2 regions of the Neorhizobium tunisiense genome follow, and region 2 is predicted to be linked to the other one. Evidence: predicted binding sites of a transcription regulator. Region 2 holds the regulator's gene; the other holds the start of a gene.
The links. The regulator PhoB, encoded in region 2, activates phosphate uptake and scavenging genes when phosphate is short. The targets are predictions, from matches to a motif close to TGTCATNNANCTGTCAT.
Positions count from the first base shown of each region.

Region 1: a site for PhoB is predicted at 2,113-2,129, ahead of ABCW43_RS04055 (esterase-like activity of phytase family protein). Genes of this name have one in related genera too.

Region 1 is NZ_JBDIUU010000001.1:776,320-783,739, reverse strand. Features, by position in the region: gene lon (endopeptidase La) at 1-1,523, shown strand, start outside; gene hupB (DNA-binding protein HupB) at 1,724-1,999, shown strand; gene ABCW43_RS04055 (esterase-like activity of phytase family protein) at 2,178-4,367, shown strand; gene ABCW43_RS04050 (aldo/keto reductase) at 4,484-5,470, opposite strand; gene ABCW43_RS04045 (metallophosphoesterase family protein) at 5,586-6,821, shown strand; gene ABCW43_RS04040 (AAA family ATPase) at 6,825-7,420, shown strand, end outside.
Region 2 is NZ_JBDIUU010000001.1:1,665,816-1,675,955, reverse strand. Features, by position in the region: gene ABCW43_RS08765 (substrate-binding domain-containing protein) at 1-689, shown strand, start outside; gene pstC (phosphate ABC transporter permease subunit PstC) at 877-2,361, shown strand; gene pstA (phosphate ABC transporter permease PstA) at 2,358-3,677, shown strand; gene pstB (phosphate ABC transporter ATP-binding protein PstB) at 3,691-4,506, shown strand; gene phoU (phosphate signaling complex protein PhoU) at 4,552-5,265, shown strand; gene phoB (phosphate regulon transcriptional regulator PhoB) at 5,296-5,979, shown strand; gene ABCW43_RS08735 (PACE efflux transporter) at 5,989-6,426, opposite strand; gene ABCW43_RS08730 (GcrA family cell cycle regulator) at 6,618-7,154, opposite strand; gene ABCW43_RS08725 (aspartate aminotransferase family protein) at 7,563-8,759, shown strand; gene argF (ornithine carbamoyltransferase) at 8,813-9,730, shown strand; gene ABCW43_RS08715 (Hsp33 family molecular chaperone) at 9,944-10,140, shown strand, end outside.

The DNA of each region.
Region 1 (7,420 bases), 890 kb from region 2:
GGCTGCTCGGCATTCCGTGGGGCAAGAAGTCGAAGGTCAAGGCCGACCTCAACAATGCCGAGAAGATCCTCGAAGCGGATCACTTCGGCCTCGACAAGGTCAAGGAGCGCATCGTCGAATATCTCGCCGTGCAGGCCCGCGCGACCAAGCTCAAGGGTCCGATCCTCTGCCTCGTCGGCCCTCCGGGCGTCGGCAAGACCTCGCTCGCCCAGTCGATCGCCAAGGCGACCGGCCGCGAATACGTGCGCATGGCGCTCGGCGGCGTCCGTGACGAAGCCGAAATCCGCGGTCACCGCCGCACCTATATCGGCTCGATGCCCGGCAAGGTCATCCAGTCGATGAAGAAGGCCAAGAAGTCCAACCCGCTCTTCCTGCTCGACGAAATCGACAAGATGGGCATGGATTTCCGCGGCGACCCGTCTTCGGCCCTGCTCGAAGTGCTGGATCCGGCGCAGAACTCGACCTTCATGGACCACTACCTGGAAGTGGAATACGACCTGTCCGATGTGATGTTCATCACCACGGCGAACACGCTGAACATCCCGGCGCCGCTGATGGACCGTATGGAAATTATCCGCATCGCCGGTTACACCGAGGATGAGAAGCGCGAGATCGCCAAGCGTCACCTTCTGCCGAAGGCGATCAAGGAACATGCCCTGCAGCCGAACGAATTCTCGGTCACCGACGATGCCCTGATGGCGATCAGCCAGCAGTACACGCGCGAAGCCGGCGTTCGTAGCTACGAGCGCGAGCTGATGAAGCTCGCCCGCAAGGCGGTCACCGAGATCATCAAGGGCAAGACCAAGTCGGTTGCGATCACCGCGGCCAACATTTCCGACTACCTCGGCGTTCCGCGGTTCCGCCATGGCGAAGCCGAGGGCGAGGATCAGGTCGGCGTGGTCACGGGTCTCGCATGGACGGAAGTCGGTGGCGAGTTGCTGACGATCGAAGGCGTGATGATGCCGGGCAAGGGCCGCATGACGGTCACCGGCAACCTCAAGGAAGTCATGAAGGAATCCATCTCGGCGGCGGCGTCCTATGTCCGCAGCAGAGCCGTGGATTTCGGCATCGAACCGCCGCGCTTCGACAAGTCGGACATCCACGTCCACGTTCCCGAAGGAGCGACCCCGAAGGACGGCCCGTCCGCCGGTGTTGGCATGGCAACCGCGATCGTCTCGATCATGACCGGCATTCCTGTCCGCAAGGACGTGGCGATGACGGGCGAGATCACCCTTCGCGGCCGCGTGCTGCCGATCGGCGGCCTCAAGGAAAAACTGCTTGCCGCCCTTCGCGGCAACATCAAGACCGTTCTGATCCCGGAAGAAAACGCCAAGGATCTGGCCGAGATTCCGGACAACGTGAAGAACAACATGGAGATCATTCCGGTTTCCCGCATGGGCGAGGTGATCCGTCACGCGCTCGTCCGTCAGCCGGAAGCGATCGAATGGGATGGCACAGTGGAAACGCCGCTGATCACCACGGTGGAAGGTGTGGACGACGCAGGCGTAACCATAGCGCACTGATCGTTAGCCTTTTGGTTATGCCAAATTGGCACCAGCAATGAAAAAAGCCGGCACAACGCCGGCTTTTTTTGTGAAAAATAACGCGGACCCCTTGTTTTTCAGGCGATTGCGGAGCTTTTGGGTTGCCACGGGCGGGCGCCTGACTATTGTCTGCCCCGATTACATGAGTCGTTCCAAAACCGTTTGAAAGGGGTGGAAACATGAATAAGAATGAGTTGGTATCCGCAGTGGCCGAGAAGGCCGGCCTCTCCAAGGCTGATGCCGCATCCGCTGTAGACGCCGTTTTTGAGACCGTACAGGCTGAACTGAAGAAGGGCGGCGATATCCGTCTTGCCGGTTTCGGCAGCTTCTCCGTTTCCCGTCGCGAAGCGTCCAAGGGTCGTAATCCGTCGACCGGCGCCGAAGTCGACATCCCGGCACGTAACGTGCCGAAGTTCTCGGCCGGCAAGGGCCTGAAGGACGCAGTCAACAGCTAACGCGCTGCCTTCGTGGCACCCTGTTACAGTCTCGCATCTGAAAAGGCCCGGGTTTCCCGGGCCTTTTTTAAGAGCCGCTAATCTCCGCCCGCCACGACCCTGGATGCGAAAACTGTCATCCGCCTGTCACGACTGTGGCTCACAAGCCAACTGTGTTTCATGGACAGGAGGGCTTCCCATGACGTTTTCACTTCGTGCCGCGTTGACCGCAGCACTTCTTGCTTCGGTTGCCGTGCCGGCGAGCGCCGAGCAGGTTTTCAACCGCATCGCATCTTTCCCGGTCGCCGGCAACATGCCTGCCGACAAGGACAAGCTGAGCGCCAGCTCGGCCGAAATCGTCACCGCCAGCGAAGATGGCATGACGCTCATTTATACCGATAGCCCGCTCGGCGCGATCGGCTTCATCGACATCACCGATCCGAAGGCCCCGAAGGCGCTGGGCGCGCTCACCTTCAAGGGCGAGCCGACCTCGGTTGCGTCGGTCGGCAAGAAGGTTCTCGCCGCCGTCAACACCGGCGAAAGCAAGCAGAAGCCGACCGGCATGCTTGCCGTCGTCGATATCGCGACGAAGAAGATCGACCTGACCTGCGATCTCGGCGGCCAGCCGGACTCGATCGCCGTTTCCAAGGACAAGACCTTTGCCGCGATCGCCATCGAGAACGAGCGCGACGAGGACGTCAACGATGGCGCCCTCCCGCAGATGCCGGCCGGCGACCTGGTGATCGTCTCCCTGAAGGACGGCACGGCCGACTGCGCCTCGATCAAGCACGTGACGCTGACCGGCCTCGCCGGTATCGCGCCGGAAGATCCGGAGCCGGAATTCGTCGCTATCAACGACAATGGCGAAATCGCCGTGACAATGCAGGAGAACAACGAGATCGTCATCATCGACGGCAAGACCGGCCAGGTCACCGGCCACTTCTCCGCCGGCAAGGCCGATCTCGAAGGCATCGACAATAAGACCGATGGCCAGCTGTCCTTCACCGGCAAGGCTTCGGCGCTGCGCGAGCCTGACGCCGTCAAGTGGCTCGACAACAACCGTCTGGTCGTCGCCAATGAAGGCGACTGGAAGGGCGGTTCGCGCGGCTTCACCATCTTCGACCGCACCGGCAAGGTTCTCTACGAATCAGGCGCCTCGCTGGAGCGCGCGGTTGCCCGCCTCGGCCATTTCCCGGAAAAGCGCGCGCGCTCGAAGGGTATCGAAGTCGAAGGCATGGAAGCCGCGACCTTCAACGGCCAGAAGTATTTCTTCCTGCTCGCCGAACGCGCCTCGGTTGTCGCCGTCTACAAGGACACCGGTGCCGAACCGCAGCTCATGCAGATCCTGCCCTCGGGCATCTCGCCGGAAGGCGCCGTTGCCATTCCGGGCCGCAATCTCTTCGCCACCGCCAATGAAGTCGATCTCGGCAAAGACGGCGGCGCCCGTTCGCATGTGATGATCTACGCCCTGGAAGAAGGCGTGGCCAACTATCCGAAGCTTGTTTCCAAGGACGTTGACGGCAACGTGCTCGGCTGGGGCGCTCTCTCGGGCCTGGTCGGCGACGCCCAGAAGGACGGCATCCTCTATGCCGTCAGCGACTCGGTCTACACCATGCAGCCGTCGATCTTCACCATCGACACCACCAGGAAGCCCGCTGAAATCACCGGTGTCCTGCGCATCACCCGCGGCGGCCAGCCGGCCCAGAAACTCGATATCGAGGGCATCGCGCTCGACGGCAAGGGCGGTTTCTGGCTGGCCTCGGAAGGCGACTCTGCCAAGTTGACCGGCCATGGCCTCTACAACGTCGATGCCAAGGGCGAGATCAAGGCCGAGATCGGCCTGCCCGCGGACCTGCTCGCCGGCGAGACCCGCTTCGGTTTCGAAGGCGTGACGACGGTTGGGTCAGGTGACGACATGGTTCTGTGGATGGCGATGCAGCGCGAGTGGAAGGACGACCCGAAAGGGACCGTCAAGCTCGTCTCCTACAAGCCGAAGTCGAAGGAATGGGGCGCCGTGCGCTACCCGCTCGACAAGGCCGGGGCAGGCTGGGTTGGCCTTTCGGAAATCACCGCCCATGGCGACTATGTCTACATCATCGAGCGCGACAACCAGATCGGCGATGCCGCGAAGCTGAAGAAGCTCTATCGGGTGGCGATCGCCGACCTGAAGCCGGCCAAGATCGGCACCGAACTGCCGATGGTCAAGAAGCAGGAAGCCTACGATTTCATCCCGGATCTGAAGGCATCGAACGGCTATATCGTCGACAAGCTCGAAGGTTTCACCTTCGACAAGTCCGGCAAGGCCTTCGCCGTCACCGACAACGACGGCGTCGATGACAGCTCCGGCGAGACCTTGTTCTTCCCGGTTGACCTGAAGGGTACGAACTGAGCGTTCACGAATGCCGAATAGGGAAAGGCCGGGGTTCGACCCGGCCTTTTGCGTTTGAAGAGTCCGGAACGCTCTCTTTCCAGGGCGACGACGCCCGGGTGATGGCGTGGCTCTCCCTACCAGCGCTGATGCACGTGCGGGGCAACCAGCCGTGCATAGATTTCCTTGGTCGCGGTCATCACGTCGGCCGACAGTGCGGCAAGGTCGGCCGCCGCCGCATTGCCCCTAGCCTGTGCCTCGTTGCGGGCGCCTGGAATGACGACGGTGACCGCCTCGTTCATCAGGATCCATTTCAACGCAAAGGCCGCCATCGACGCTCCCGCCGGGACCAGCTTGCGGACTTCCTCGACCGCCTCAAGGCCGACTTCGAACGGCACGCCGGCAAAGGTCTCGCCGACATCGAAGGCATCGCCATGCCGGTTGAAGTTGCGATGGTCATCCTTGGCGAATGCGGTATCGCGAGAAATCCTGCCCGACAACAGCCCGCTTGCAAGCGGCACGCGGACGATGACCGCGACGTTCTTGCGCTTCGCTTCCCTGAAGAACAGGTCCGCCGGGCGTTGGCGAAAGATGTTGTAGATGATCTGGATGCTGGTGACGTCGGGGTATTCGATCGCCTTCAACGCTTCCTCGACCTTCTCGACGCTGACCCCATAGTTTTTGATCTTGCCGGCACGGCGAAGATCATCGAGCGCGCCAAACACTTCCGGGCGGTAGAGGACTTCGGTCGGCGGGCAGTGCAGCTGCACGAGGTCGAGGCTGTCGATGCCGAGGTTCTTCAGGCTGCGGTCGATGAACCCTTCGAGATTGGCCTTGGTATAACCGTCCGCGACATGCGGGCTCAGGCGCCGGCCTGCCTTCGTCGCGACCATCGGCCGATCGCCGCCGCGCGATTCCAGGACGCCGGCAATGATCTTTTCCGAGCGCCCGTCACCATAGACGTCGGCGGTGTCGATGAAGGTGACGCCGGCATCGAGCGCCGCTTCCAACGCCTTGGCCCCATCCGCTTCGCTGACATTGCCCCAGGAGCCACCGATCTGCCAGGCGCCGAAGCCGATTTCGCTGACGGTGAAGGATGTGCGTCCGAACGCGTGGTTTCTCATGATGTCCTCTGAATAAGATTGGGCTATCCACAGGCTGCGGAACCCTGAGCTTTCTTCGTGCCCGGCATTTGCCTAAAACACCTGATCAGCTCCGGCAACCGAAACAAGCGATTCGATGACCTCCTTCCAGTTCATGCACGCCGCCGACCTGCATCTCGGCAGTCCCTTCCAGGGGCTGGCGCTGAAGGATGCCGCGCTCGCCGAACTGTTCATCGAGGCGAGCCGCCGGGCCTTTTCCGTGCTGATCGATCAGGCGGTCGAGCGGAAGGTGGATTTCTTCATCGTCGCAGGCGACGTTTATGACGGTGACTGGAAGGACAACAAGATCGGCCTGTTCTTCAACCGCGAGGTGGCGCGGCTGGAGCGCGCCGGCATCCCGGTCTTCCTCTTGAAGGGCAATCACGACGCCGAAAGCGTCATCACCAAAACGATCACGCTGCCGAAGAATGTCAGCGAGTTTCCGGTCAACAAGCCGGGCAGCTTCAGGCTCGATCATCTGAAGGTGGCGCTGCACGGCCAGGGGTTTGCAGAACGTTCCGCGGTTGATAACTTGGCGCTGGCCTATCCGAAGCCCGAAGGGGGTTGGTTCAATATCGGCGTGCTGCACACGTCGCTCACCGGCCGCGAGCCGCATGCGCCCTATGCGCCGTGCTCGGTCGAGGACCTGCGCTCGCGCGGTTACGACTATTGGGCGCTTGGCCATGTGCATGACTTCGAGATCGTCGCCGAGGACCCGCTGGTTGTTTTCCCCGGCAACCTCCAGGGTCGCTCGATCCGCGAGCAGGGGGCGAAGGGCGCGGTATTGGTGACGGTTGAGGACGGCCGTATCACCCATGAGCGGATCATCACCGACAGCGCCCGCTTTGCCGAGCTCGTGGTCGCGGTCGAACCGGACGACAACATCCCGACGATCCTGCGCCGCACCGAGAATGCACTGGAAGATGTCGTCGAGCGGATGGAAGGCCGGCCGCTGGCGCTGCGCATCCGTCTCACGGGCAAAAGCCGCTTCCGCAACGAGGTCATGGCCCGCGCCGAGGATTTTCGCGACGAGGTCCAGGCCGCCTGCCACCGTTCCCACCAGGATATCTGGCTCGAAAAGCTGGAGATGCGGCTCGAACCGGCAATCAACGGGACGAGCGTCGCGACCGACATGCTCGGCCTCGAAGGCCTCATTCCGATGGGCGGCTTCGCCCCGGAACTGCTCGCCGATGCCAACGCCAAGATCGCCGAGATCACCGCCCGCCTGCCGGGCGGCATCGGCGCCGGCGATCTGGCGCTCGGCGATGATGCCGAAGCGCTGCTGGCGGAGGCTCGCGATCTCCTGCTCTCGCGTGCGGCGAGGGCGGGCTGATCCATGCGCTTCAACCGTCTCGATATTCTGCGCTACGGCGCGCTGACCGACCGGACGCTCACCTTCCGCTCGGATGCCAGGCTGCATGTGATCTACGGCCCCAACGAGGCCGGAAAGTCCTCGGCGCTGTCGGCGATCTCCGACCTGCTGTTCGGGTTTCCGACCGCCGCCGAATACAGCTTCCTGCATGACCCGACCGCGCTTCGCGTCGGTGCCGCGATCACCGCCCGTGATGGCCAGACGCTCGAATTCCGCCGCCGCCGTGGCCGCAAGAACACGCTGCTGGCTGCCAGCGAGGCGGAAGAGGCCATGGCCGAGGATGCCCTGGCGCCGTTCCTCGGCACCTTGTCCCGCGATGTGTTCGAACGCGCCTTCGGGCTCGATTCCGCCTCTCTGAGGGCTGGCGGCGAAACGATGCTGAAAAGCGGCGGCGAGATCGGCAGCCTGCTGTTTTCCGCAGCCTCCGGCCTGACGGGGCTTTCGGACCTGCGCAAGTCGCTCGATGCGGAAGCCGACGGCATCTATGCGCCCCGTCGCTCCAAGGACCGGCTGTTTTATCAGGTGCTCGACAGCCATGACGAGGCGCGCAAGGCCGAACG
Region 2 (10,140 bases):
TCGCGACCGCCAGCAGCAACGGCGAAATGAAGATCGAGCCGAAGGACTTCTACAAGGCTCTTGCCGCTGAAGTGGTTGTTGACGGAAAGCTCGTCGCCAACCCCTACAAGAACTGGTCGGAGATCAACCCGACTCTGCCGAAGGGCCCGATCGCTGCCTATATTCCGGGCACGAAGCACGGCACGCGCGAAGTCTTCGAAGAGAAGGTATTGGCAGAAGGCTGCAAGGCAACCGGTGCCGCGGATGCCATCAAGACGCTCGTTCCGGACGCCAAGCAGGCGGCCGCCAAGTGCATTGCTGTTCGCAAGGACGGCGTTGCTGTCGACATCGACGGCGACTATACCGAGACGCTCGCTCGCATCGCCGCCAACAAGACCGGCGTCGGCGTATTCGGCCTCGCCTTCTATGAAAACAATGCCGACAAGCTGAAAGTCGCCACCGTCAACGGCATCAAGCCGACCGCGGCTGTGATTGCTGACGGTACCTACCCCGTCTCCCGCCCGCTGTTCTTCTACGTGAAGAAGGCTCATCTGGGCGTCGTTCCCGGCCTTAAGGAATACGTCGAGTTCTTCATGTCCGACGACATGATCGGTCCTGACTCGCCGCTCGTCGAGTACGGCCTCGTTGCTGCTCCCGAAGCGCAGCGCGTGCAGGCCCGCAAGGACTTCTCCGCTGGCAAGACGATGTAATCGAAAGACCGGCGCCGCTTTTGGCGGCGCCGTTTTCTCTTCCCGCCGAAGGCTCTTGCATCGGCGTGGATCGTCGGCTTTGCGGCGATGGTGTTGCCCAAGGCGCGACGGCGAATGCGATCGGTTCCGATGAACGGAGCTGGGCGGTGATGGGTTGCCGCCAAAGGCGGTACGCCGGGGGATTATGATGAACACATCACTAATATTATTGATTTTGGCAATAATCGGCATAGCTGGTTACGTCGCCGGTGCCCGGTATTCAATGGCACTGGTCGGAGGGATTTCCTCCAAACTTCATTCGCGGCCCGGATATTACGGTTCTTTTGTCGCTGTCTGGGCGATCCTGCCGGCCGTCGTCATTCTCTTTGTCTGGCTGGTCGCCAGCCCCATGTATATCAGCTCCTCGGTACGCGGTGCGTTTCCCGAAGAGGTGAAAACCCAGTCGCAGGCCGAACAGGGTCTCAGCTACGGGATGATTACCTCGATCGCCCGCGGCATGAATGCGCTGACCGGCGACGAGATCGCTCGCATCGAAAACAATCCGGTGGAGCTTCGTACGGCGCTTGGCGCCAAGGGTGTCCCGCTTGCGGGTGATCCGCAGCCCTTCATGGTCAAGGCCGCTGCCGATCTGAACAGGATGACGTTCGTCAGCCGCATCCTCATGACGATCGTCGTTCTGGGGGCCTCCATCGGCGGCGCCCTCTTCGCTTATCGCCAGATCGCGCCGCGCTTCCGCGCCCGCAATCGGGTGGAAAAAGTGGTTCTCGGCAGCCTCGTCCTCGCGTCTTCGATCGCTATTCTGACCACGGTCGGCATCGTCGCGTCGATGCTGACGGAAGCCGCCCACTTCTTCACCGCCATTCCCGCCTGGGAATTCTTCTTCGGCACGGTATGGGATCCTCGTTTTGCGGCTGCCGGTTCGGGTGGCTCCGAAGGTCAGTTTGGCCTCATTCCGCTGCTGCTCGGCACGCTCTATATCGGTTTCGTCGCGATGCTCTTCGCGGTTCCGATCGGCCTCTTTTCGGCAATCTACATGTCCGAATACGCATCGCCGAAGGTCCGCTCGGTTGCCAAGCCGCTCCTCGAAGTGCTCGCCGGCATTCCGACCATCGTCTACGGCTTCTTCGCATTGACCACCGTCGGCCCGTTCCTTCGCGACATTTCTTCGCAGCTGAACGGCCTCGTCACTGGCGACTATGCCAACTTCATCCAGGCACAGAGCGTTTTGACGGCCGGTTTCGTCATGGGCATCATGCTGATCCCCTACGTATCCTCGCTGTCGGACGATATCATCACTGCAGTGCCGCGTGCCCTGCGTGACGGTTCGCTGGGCCTCGGCGCCACCCGTTCGGAAACCATCAAGAAGGTCGTCCTGCCGGCCGCTCTTCCGGGCATCGTCGGCGCACTTCTGATGACTGCATCGCGCGCCGTCGGTGAAACCATGATCGTCGTGCTTGCGGCCGGTGTCGCCGCCCGCCTGCAGATCAACCCCTTCGAGCCGATGACGACCGTGACCGTCAAGATCGTCAACCAGCTGACGGGCGACCTTGAGTTCACCTCGCCGCAGACCCTGGTTGCCTTCGCGCTGGGCATCACGCTTTTCGCCATCACGCTTTGCCTCAACATCTATGCGCTTTATATCGTGCGCAAATACCGGGAGCAGTACGAATGACCGATGTGGTTTCTCCCGCCGCCGGCATCCCCAAGGCCAGGTCCGTCCGTCGCGATATCGGCATCAAGCGCCGCTACGCCGCCGAGCGTCGCTTCCGTGCCTATGGCATCGCCGCGCTTTCCTTCGGCATCATCTTCCTGATGCTTCTGCTGTGGTCGGTGGTCTCCAAGGGATACACCGCCTTCCAGCAGACCATGATCACCATGCCGGTCGAGTTTTCGCAGCAGATCATCGATCCGCAGAACGAACGCGCCGCCAATCCGCAGAAGCTGATGACGGCGAACTACCCGATCGTCGCCCGCAACGCTCTCGCCAAGCTGCTCAACGTCAGCGTTGACGACCGTGTCGCGGCCCGCGCGATCGGCCAGATGCTGTCGGATGGTGTCCGCGTCCAGTTGCGCGATCTGGTGGTCGCCAATCCGGCGATCATCGGCACGACGCAGACGGTAACGCTGCTTGCCTCCGGCGATATCGACTCGGCCTACAAGGGCCAGATCGACCTCGACGTCAGCCAGGAGAACCGCAAGATCAACGACCAGCAGCTCGGCTGGATGAAGCAGCTGTCCGATAGCGGCGCGCTTGCCAAGCACTTCAACAGCGGCATTTTCGTCAACGGCGCATCGAGCCGTCCGGAAGCAGCCGGCGTCGGCGTTGCCCTGATCGGCTCGTTCTACATGATGCTGATCGTGCTCATTCTGGCGCTGCCGATCGGCGTCGCCGCCTCGATCTATCTCGAGGAATTCGCCCCGAAGAACAAGTTCACCGACCTGATCGAGGTGAACATCAACAATCTCGCGGCCGTTCCCTCGATCGTCTACGGTCTGCTCGGCTTGGCGGTCTTCGTCAACTTCATGGGCCTGCCCCGTTCCGCCTCCTTGGTCGGCGGCCTGGTGCTCACCCTCATGACGCTGCCGACGATCATCATCGCGACCCGCGCGGCCCTGAAGGCTGTGCCGCCCTCTATCCGCGCGGCGGCCCTCGGCCTCGGCGCATCCAAGATGCAGACGATCTTTCACCATGTCCTGCCGCTCGCGATGCCCGGCATCCTGACCGGTACGATCATCGGTCTCGCCCACGCACTCGGCGAAACCGCTCCGCTGCTCTTGATCGGTATGGTGGCCTTCGTCGCCAACTATCCGACCACGCCGCTCGACCCGTCGACGGCGCTGCCGGTACAGATCTACATGTGGGCGAACGAAGCGGAGCGCGCGTTCGTCGAGCGTACCTCGGGAGCAATCATCATCCTGCTCCTGTTCCTCATCCTAATGAATGTTGGCGCAATTCTCTTGCGGCGTCGCTTCGAGCGGCGCTGGTAGAAGGAGTATGACAATGAATATGATGTCAGAATCGGCAGTAGAAAAGGCGCTGGACCAAAAGATGAGCGATGCTCCCCACAAGATGATCGGTAAGGACGTTTCGGTGTATTACGGCGAAAAGCGTGCGCTTTTCGACGTGAACCTCAACGTCCGCGAAAACACTGTGACGGCTCTCATCGGTCCTTCCGGCTGCGGCAAGTCCACCTTCCTGCGCTGCCTCAACCGCATGAACGACACGATCGAGAATTGCCGCGTCACCGGCAAGATCACCCTCGATGCGGACGATATCTACGACCAGAACATCGACGTCGTGGAACTTCGCGCCCGTGTCGGCATGGTTTTCCAGAAACCGAACCCGTTCCCGAAGACCATCTACGAGAACGTCTCCTACGGTCCGCGCATCCACGGCCTGTCCAAGAGCAAGGCCGATATGGACCAGATCGTCGAGGCGAGCCTGCAGCGCGCTGGCCTCTGGGGCGAAGTCAAGGATCGCCTGCACGAATCCGGCACCGGCCTCTCCGGCGGTCAGCAGCAGCGTCTGTGCATCGCCCGTGCGATCGCCGTGTCGCCGGAAGTCATCCTGATGGACGAACCCTGCTCGGCTCTCGACCCGATCGCGACCGCCAAGGTTGAAGAACTCATCCATGAACTGCGTGCCAACTACACGATCGTCATCGTGACGCACTCGATGCAGCAGGCTGCCCGCGTGTCGCAGCGCACCGCCATGTTCCATCTCGGCCAACTCGTCGAGGAGAACGACACCGACAAGATGTTCACCAATCCCGACGATCAGCGCACCCAGGATTACATCATGGGCCGTTTCGGCTGATCCAGCCGATTGTGCCGCCTGAAAATCAATTTTGAGGACTAGAAGATGGCATCGACCCATATCCTGTCGGCATATGACGACGAACTGAAATACCTGAGCCGCCGCATCTCCGAAATGGGTGGCCTCGCCGAGCAGATGTGCTCGGACGCCGTGCGTGCGCTGGTCAATTCCGACGCCGCACTCGCGCAGAAGGTCATCTCCGACGACGTGATCCTCGATCACGCCGAGCGCGAGATCGGCGACAAGGCGATCATCACGATCGCCCGCCGCCAGCCGGTTGCGGCCGACCTTCGCGAGATTGTCGGTTCGTTGCGCATCGCCTCCGATCTGGAGCGCGTCGGCGACCTTGGCAAGAACACCGCCAAGCGCGTTATCGCGGTTCAGGGCACAGGCGTTCCGCGCAAGCTCGCCCGCGGTCTGGAACATCTCTCCGATCTCGCCCTCGTGCAGCTCAAGGACGTCCTCGACGTCTACGCGACACGTTCGGCGGAGAAGGCCGAGGCGATCCGCATCCGCGACGAGGAAATCGACGCGATGTACACCTCGCTGTTCCGCGAACTCCTCACCTACATGATGGAGGATCCGCGCAACATCACCACCTGCACGCACCTGCTGTTCTGCGCCAAGAACATCGAGCGTATCGGCGACCACGCCACCAACATCGCCGAGACCATCTACTACATGACGACCGGCGCCCAGCCGGAGGGCGATCGCCCGAAGGACGACTCGTCGAACACACTCGGCGCGATCACCGAATAAATGATGGAATGCTGACGGAGCAGAGCTGAAATGCTGCCTAAAATCGCTGTGGTGGAGGATGAAGAAGCACTCAGCGTGCTTCTTCGCTACAATCTCGAAGCGGAAGGTTATGAGGTCGAGACGATCCTGCGGGGGGATGAAGCCGAAATCCGGCTTCAGGAGCGTACGCCGGATCTTCTGATACTCGACTGGATGCTACCCGGCGTTTCCGGCATCGAACTCTGCCGCCGTCTGCGCACGCGTTCGGAAACGGAACGCCTGCCGATCATCATGCTGACGGCCCGCGGCGAGGAGAGCGAACGTGTTCGCGGCCTCGCCACCGGCGCTGACGACTATGTGGTAAAACCCTTCTCGACCCCGGAGCTGATGGCCCGCGTCAAGGCGATGCTGCGCCGCGCCCGTCCCGAAGTGCTCTCCAGCGTGCTCCGTTGCGGCGATATCGAACTCGATCGGGAAACCCATCGCGTTCACCGCAAGAGCCGTGAAGTGCGCCTCGGCCCGACCGAATTCCGCCTTCTGGAATTCCTGATGGCCTCGCCCGGCCGTGTGTTCTCACGGTCGCAGCTTCTGGATGGCGTCTGGGGCCACGACATCTATGTCGATGAGCGTACCGTAGACGTGCATGTCGGGCGCCTGAGAAAAGCGCTCAACTTCTCCAACATGCAGGATGTCATCCGCACCGTCCGCGGCGCGGGTTACTCGATGGAATCTTAACGAGCCGACTCAAGCCGCCTCGGTCTGCCGCTGCCATTCCGGCAGCGGAAAGATCCGGTCATAGGCCCAGTTGAAGACGAAGGCATAGACCACGTAGAAGACCGCGAAAGACACATCCATCATCAGAGCATGGAGGATGCTGACGCCGAGATACCAGGCGATCAGCGGCAAAAGCGCGATCAGCAGACCAAGTTCGAACAACACCGCATGCGCCACGCGTATCGCGGTGCTTTTCTGTGTGGTGCCGGTGAAGCGCTGCATCAGATGGTCGAAGCCGAGATTGTAAAGATAGTTCCAGCCGGTGGCGATCGTCGCGCTGCCGATGCCGACCACGCCGATATCGGCAGCCGGCATGCCGAAGGCGATAGCGCCGAGCGGCGTGATGAGAGCGAGCCCGATCAGTTCGAAGCTGATGGCATGGCGGATACGGTCGCGTGTCGAGCGCATGATGACCTCCTGGGTTCTGTTCCGGGTCGTCCCGGAGTTTCTGCCCGAATGGGGGAGGTCGTCCTCGCTGTTTTGGAAATAGGCGCAATGCCGCCCGGCAGCAAGGCTTGGGCCTGGCATATCTGCCATGCAGCAACAAAAAAGCGGACCTCAAGCCCGCTTCCGATCTAGCCCTCGTGTCGCCTTGCCGCTCAGACCCGAGCAGCAACCTTGCGCCGCTCGTTGACCGGCTGGTAGGCGAGCTTTGCGTGATAGCTGCAATAGGGCGAAGCATCCGGGGATTCGCAGCCGCAGAAGTGGAAGTCGTCCTTGAGCGGATCGCCGACCGGCCATTTGCAGGTGCGCTCGGTGAGTTCGGTCAATGCAAGGCGACGGGAGATCGGCACCACCACGTTGGAGGCGGGACGATATTCCATCTCCTGATAGGGCTCGATTTCGACCTCTTCCTTGACCATCGTCGCACCAACGGCGCGGGTAACGGTCCGGGTCGCGACGCGCGATGCATAGTTCGGGGCTCGCGGCGCCGACGTCGTGCGCTTGGCCGCAGATGAACGGCCCGTCGCTACCGTGCCGCCGGCTTTCGCCCGACCCGGCAGGCTCAGACGATGCACCTTGCCGATCACGGCATTTCGGCTTACGCCTCCAAGTTGCGCTGCGATCTGGCTGGCGCTGAGGCCCTCCGACCATAATCTTTTGAGCTTCTCGACACGCTCGTCTGTCCAGTTCATGCCCGTTCTCCGCCTTTGAACGTTGCTGGCATGCAGAATCCTTCCACCTTTGCTGCGAAATTCATTTCGCAGCACCCACTATATCTATGCTTGAGGTGACTAGTTCCGCCGCATGCAGTCTAGTAATTGATCTTTAACCTAGTGTGAGGCTGACTCCGTGGCAAGAGTCGGGAGAATCTGCGGGAATCGATTTCGTGGTTTTCCCCAACTTGCTGTCCGGGAGAGTCATTTTTGTCACATTGGCCGGCGCCTTTCGCCTTCCGGCCCGGATCCGCCCAAAACGCCGAGCTTTGTTGACATTGATGGCCTAAACCCCGATAGTGCCCCCGCCGCCCAGTGGGCGGCATTTTTGGTTTTTTCGGCCCGTTCCATGGGCCTTTTTGGACTGCCTAGAGGAGTGATGTCGCCATGGCTGAAGCCGCGCTTTTCGACACGTTTGCCCGGGCTCCGCTGCGTTTCGAGCGCGGCGAGGGCGTATGGCTTGTGACGGAAAGTGGGGAGCGATATCTCGATTTCGGTTCCGGCGTCGCGGTCAATTCGCTCGGCCACGGACATCCGCATCTCGTTGGTGCGCTGAAGGCGCAGGCCGACAAGGTGTGGCACACGTCCAACCTCTTCGAGCAGCCCGGCCAGGAGAAGCTGGCGCGTCGTCTCGCCGACAACTCTTTCGCGGACAAGGTGTTCTTCACCAATTCCGGCGCCGAGGCCCTGGAATGTGCCATCAAGACGGCGCGCCGCTATCAGTTCGTGAAGGGGCATCCGGAGCGCTTCCATATCATTACCTTCGAAGGTGCCTTCCACGGCCGTACGCTGGCGACCATCGCTGCCGGCGGCCAGGCGAAATATCTCGAAGGCTTCGGCCCGAAGGTCGAAGGCTTCGATCAGGTGCCGTTCGGCGACATCGACGCCCTGAAGGCCGCGATCACCGATGCGACCGCGGCTATTCTGATCGAGCCGATCCAGGGAGAGGGAGGCGTCCGGCCGGTTCCGAAGGAATTCCTCCAGGCGTTGCGCCAGGTCTGTGACGACAACGGTCTGCTGCTGATCTTCGACGAAGTCCAGACCGGCGTCGGCCGTTCCGGCAGGCTGTTCGCCTATGAATGGGCGGGCGTGACGCCCGACATCATGGCGCTTGCCAAGGGCATCGGTGGCGGCTTCCCGCTCGGCGCCTGCCTTGCCACGGCGGAAGCCGCCTCCGGCATGACCGCCGGCACCCATGGCACGACTTACGGCGGCAATCCGCTGGCCACGGCGGTCGGCAACGCCGTACTCGACGTGATCCTCGGCGACGGCTTCCTGGAAAACGTCCGGGATGTCGCCTTGGTCTTGCGCCAGGGGCTCGCGAGCCTGAAGGACCGCTTCCCCGATGTCATCGAGGACATTCGTGGTGAAGGCCTGCTGCTCGGCGTGAAGGCGAAGGTGCCCGCGGGTGATCTGGTTGCCGCCATACGCGGCGAACACATGCTGGCCATTCCGGCCGGCGACAACGTGGTGCGTCTCCTGCCACCGCTCACAGTCACAGCGGAGGAAGCCCGCGAGGGGCTTGCCCGCATCGAGAGGGCGGCGGAAAAGCTTTCCGCTTCCCAGATGAAGAAATCGGCCTGAGCGGGCAAAAGCGGGACGCCGTCGTAGGTTTCCCGCTTCACAGGGAACATCAAATGGCATCTCCCAAGCATTTTCTCGATCTTTCCGCTGTTTCCGCGGCTGATCTCAGGGCCATCCTCGAGGACGCGAAGGCCCGCAAGCAGGCGACCAAGGCCGGCACGGCGGAAAAGCCGCTCGCCGGCAAGATGCTGGCGATGATCTTCGAAAAGCCCTCCACGCGCACCCGCGTCTCCTTCGATGTCGGCATGCGCCAACTCGGCGGCGAAACGCTGTTTCTGTCGGGTACCGAAATGCAGCTCGGCCGCGCCGAGACGATCGGCGATACGGCCAAGGTCCTGTCGCGTTATGTCGATGCGATCATGATCCGTACCACGGATCACGCCCGCATGCTGGAACTCGCCGAACACGCGACCGTGCCGGTCATCAACGCCCTGACCGACGACACGCATCCATGCCAGATCATGGCCGATATCATGACCTTCGAGGAACATCGCGGACCGGTCGCGGGCAAGACGATCGCCTGGACCGGCGACGGCAACAACGTGCTGCATTCCTTCGTCGAAGGTGCCGCCCGTTTCGGCTATCGCATGAACATGGCGGTGCCGATGGGCTCGGAACCCGCTGACAAGTTCCTCAACTGGGCGCGCAACAACGGCGGCAACATCATGCTTTGCCATGATGCCGAAAAGGCGGTTGCCGGCGCCGATTGCATCGTCACCGACACGTGGGTGTCGATGAACCAGGAGCACAAGGCGCGCGGCCACAACGTCTTCCAGCCGTTCCAGGTCAATGCCGACCTGATGAAGCGTGCCGACAAGGATGCATTGTTCATGCACTGCCTGCCGGCTCACCGCGGCGAGGAAGTCACCGACGAGGTGATCGACGGTCCGCAGTCGGTCGTCTTCGACGAGGCTGAAAACCGCCTGCACGCGCAGAAGTCCATTCTCGCCTGGTGCTTCGGCGCCGTCTGAGTTCAGCGTCCCGGACGGGGCGGAAGCGGAGGGCGGCGGCGATAGAACCTTGATTTCCGCCCCGCAATCCCCCATCTGTCGGCTTTCAACAATACGCCGTCTTCTGGACTGGCGTTTCAACACACATCGTCGACGTCTTTTCCTCCGGCCAGCGGTTCCGCTCGGGCTGGCGCTTGTGTAAAGGTTTTTGGGTCGGCGCGAAGGAGCGAAGTCATGGCGGAAGCGACTGTGGAACTCAACGAACTCGACTTTGCCGGCGACGACCGGGTCGTTCCCTTCCAGGTGGAGGGGCTCGACGTGCGCGGCCGTGCGGTCCAGCTCGGGCCGCTGCTCAACTCCATCCTCAGCCGTCACGAATATCCCGGCCCGGTCGCGCGGCTGCTTGCCGAGGCGATCGTGCTGACGGCCCT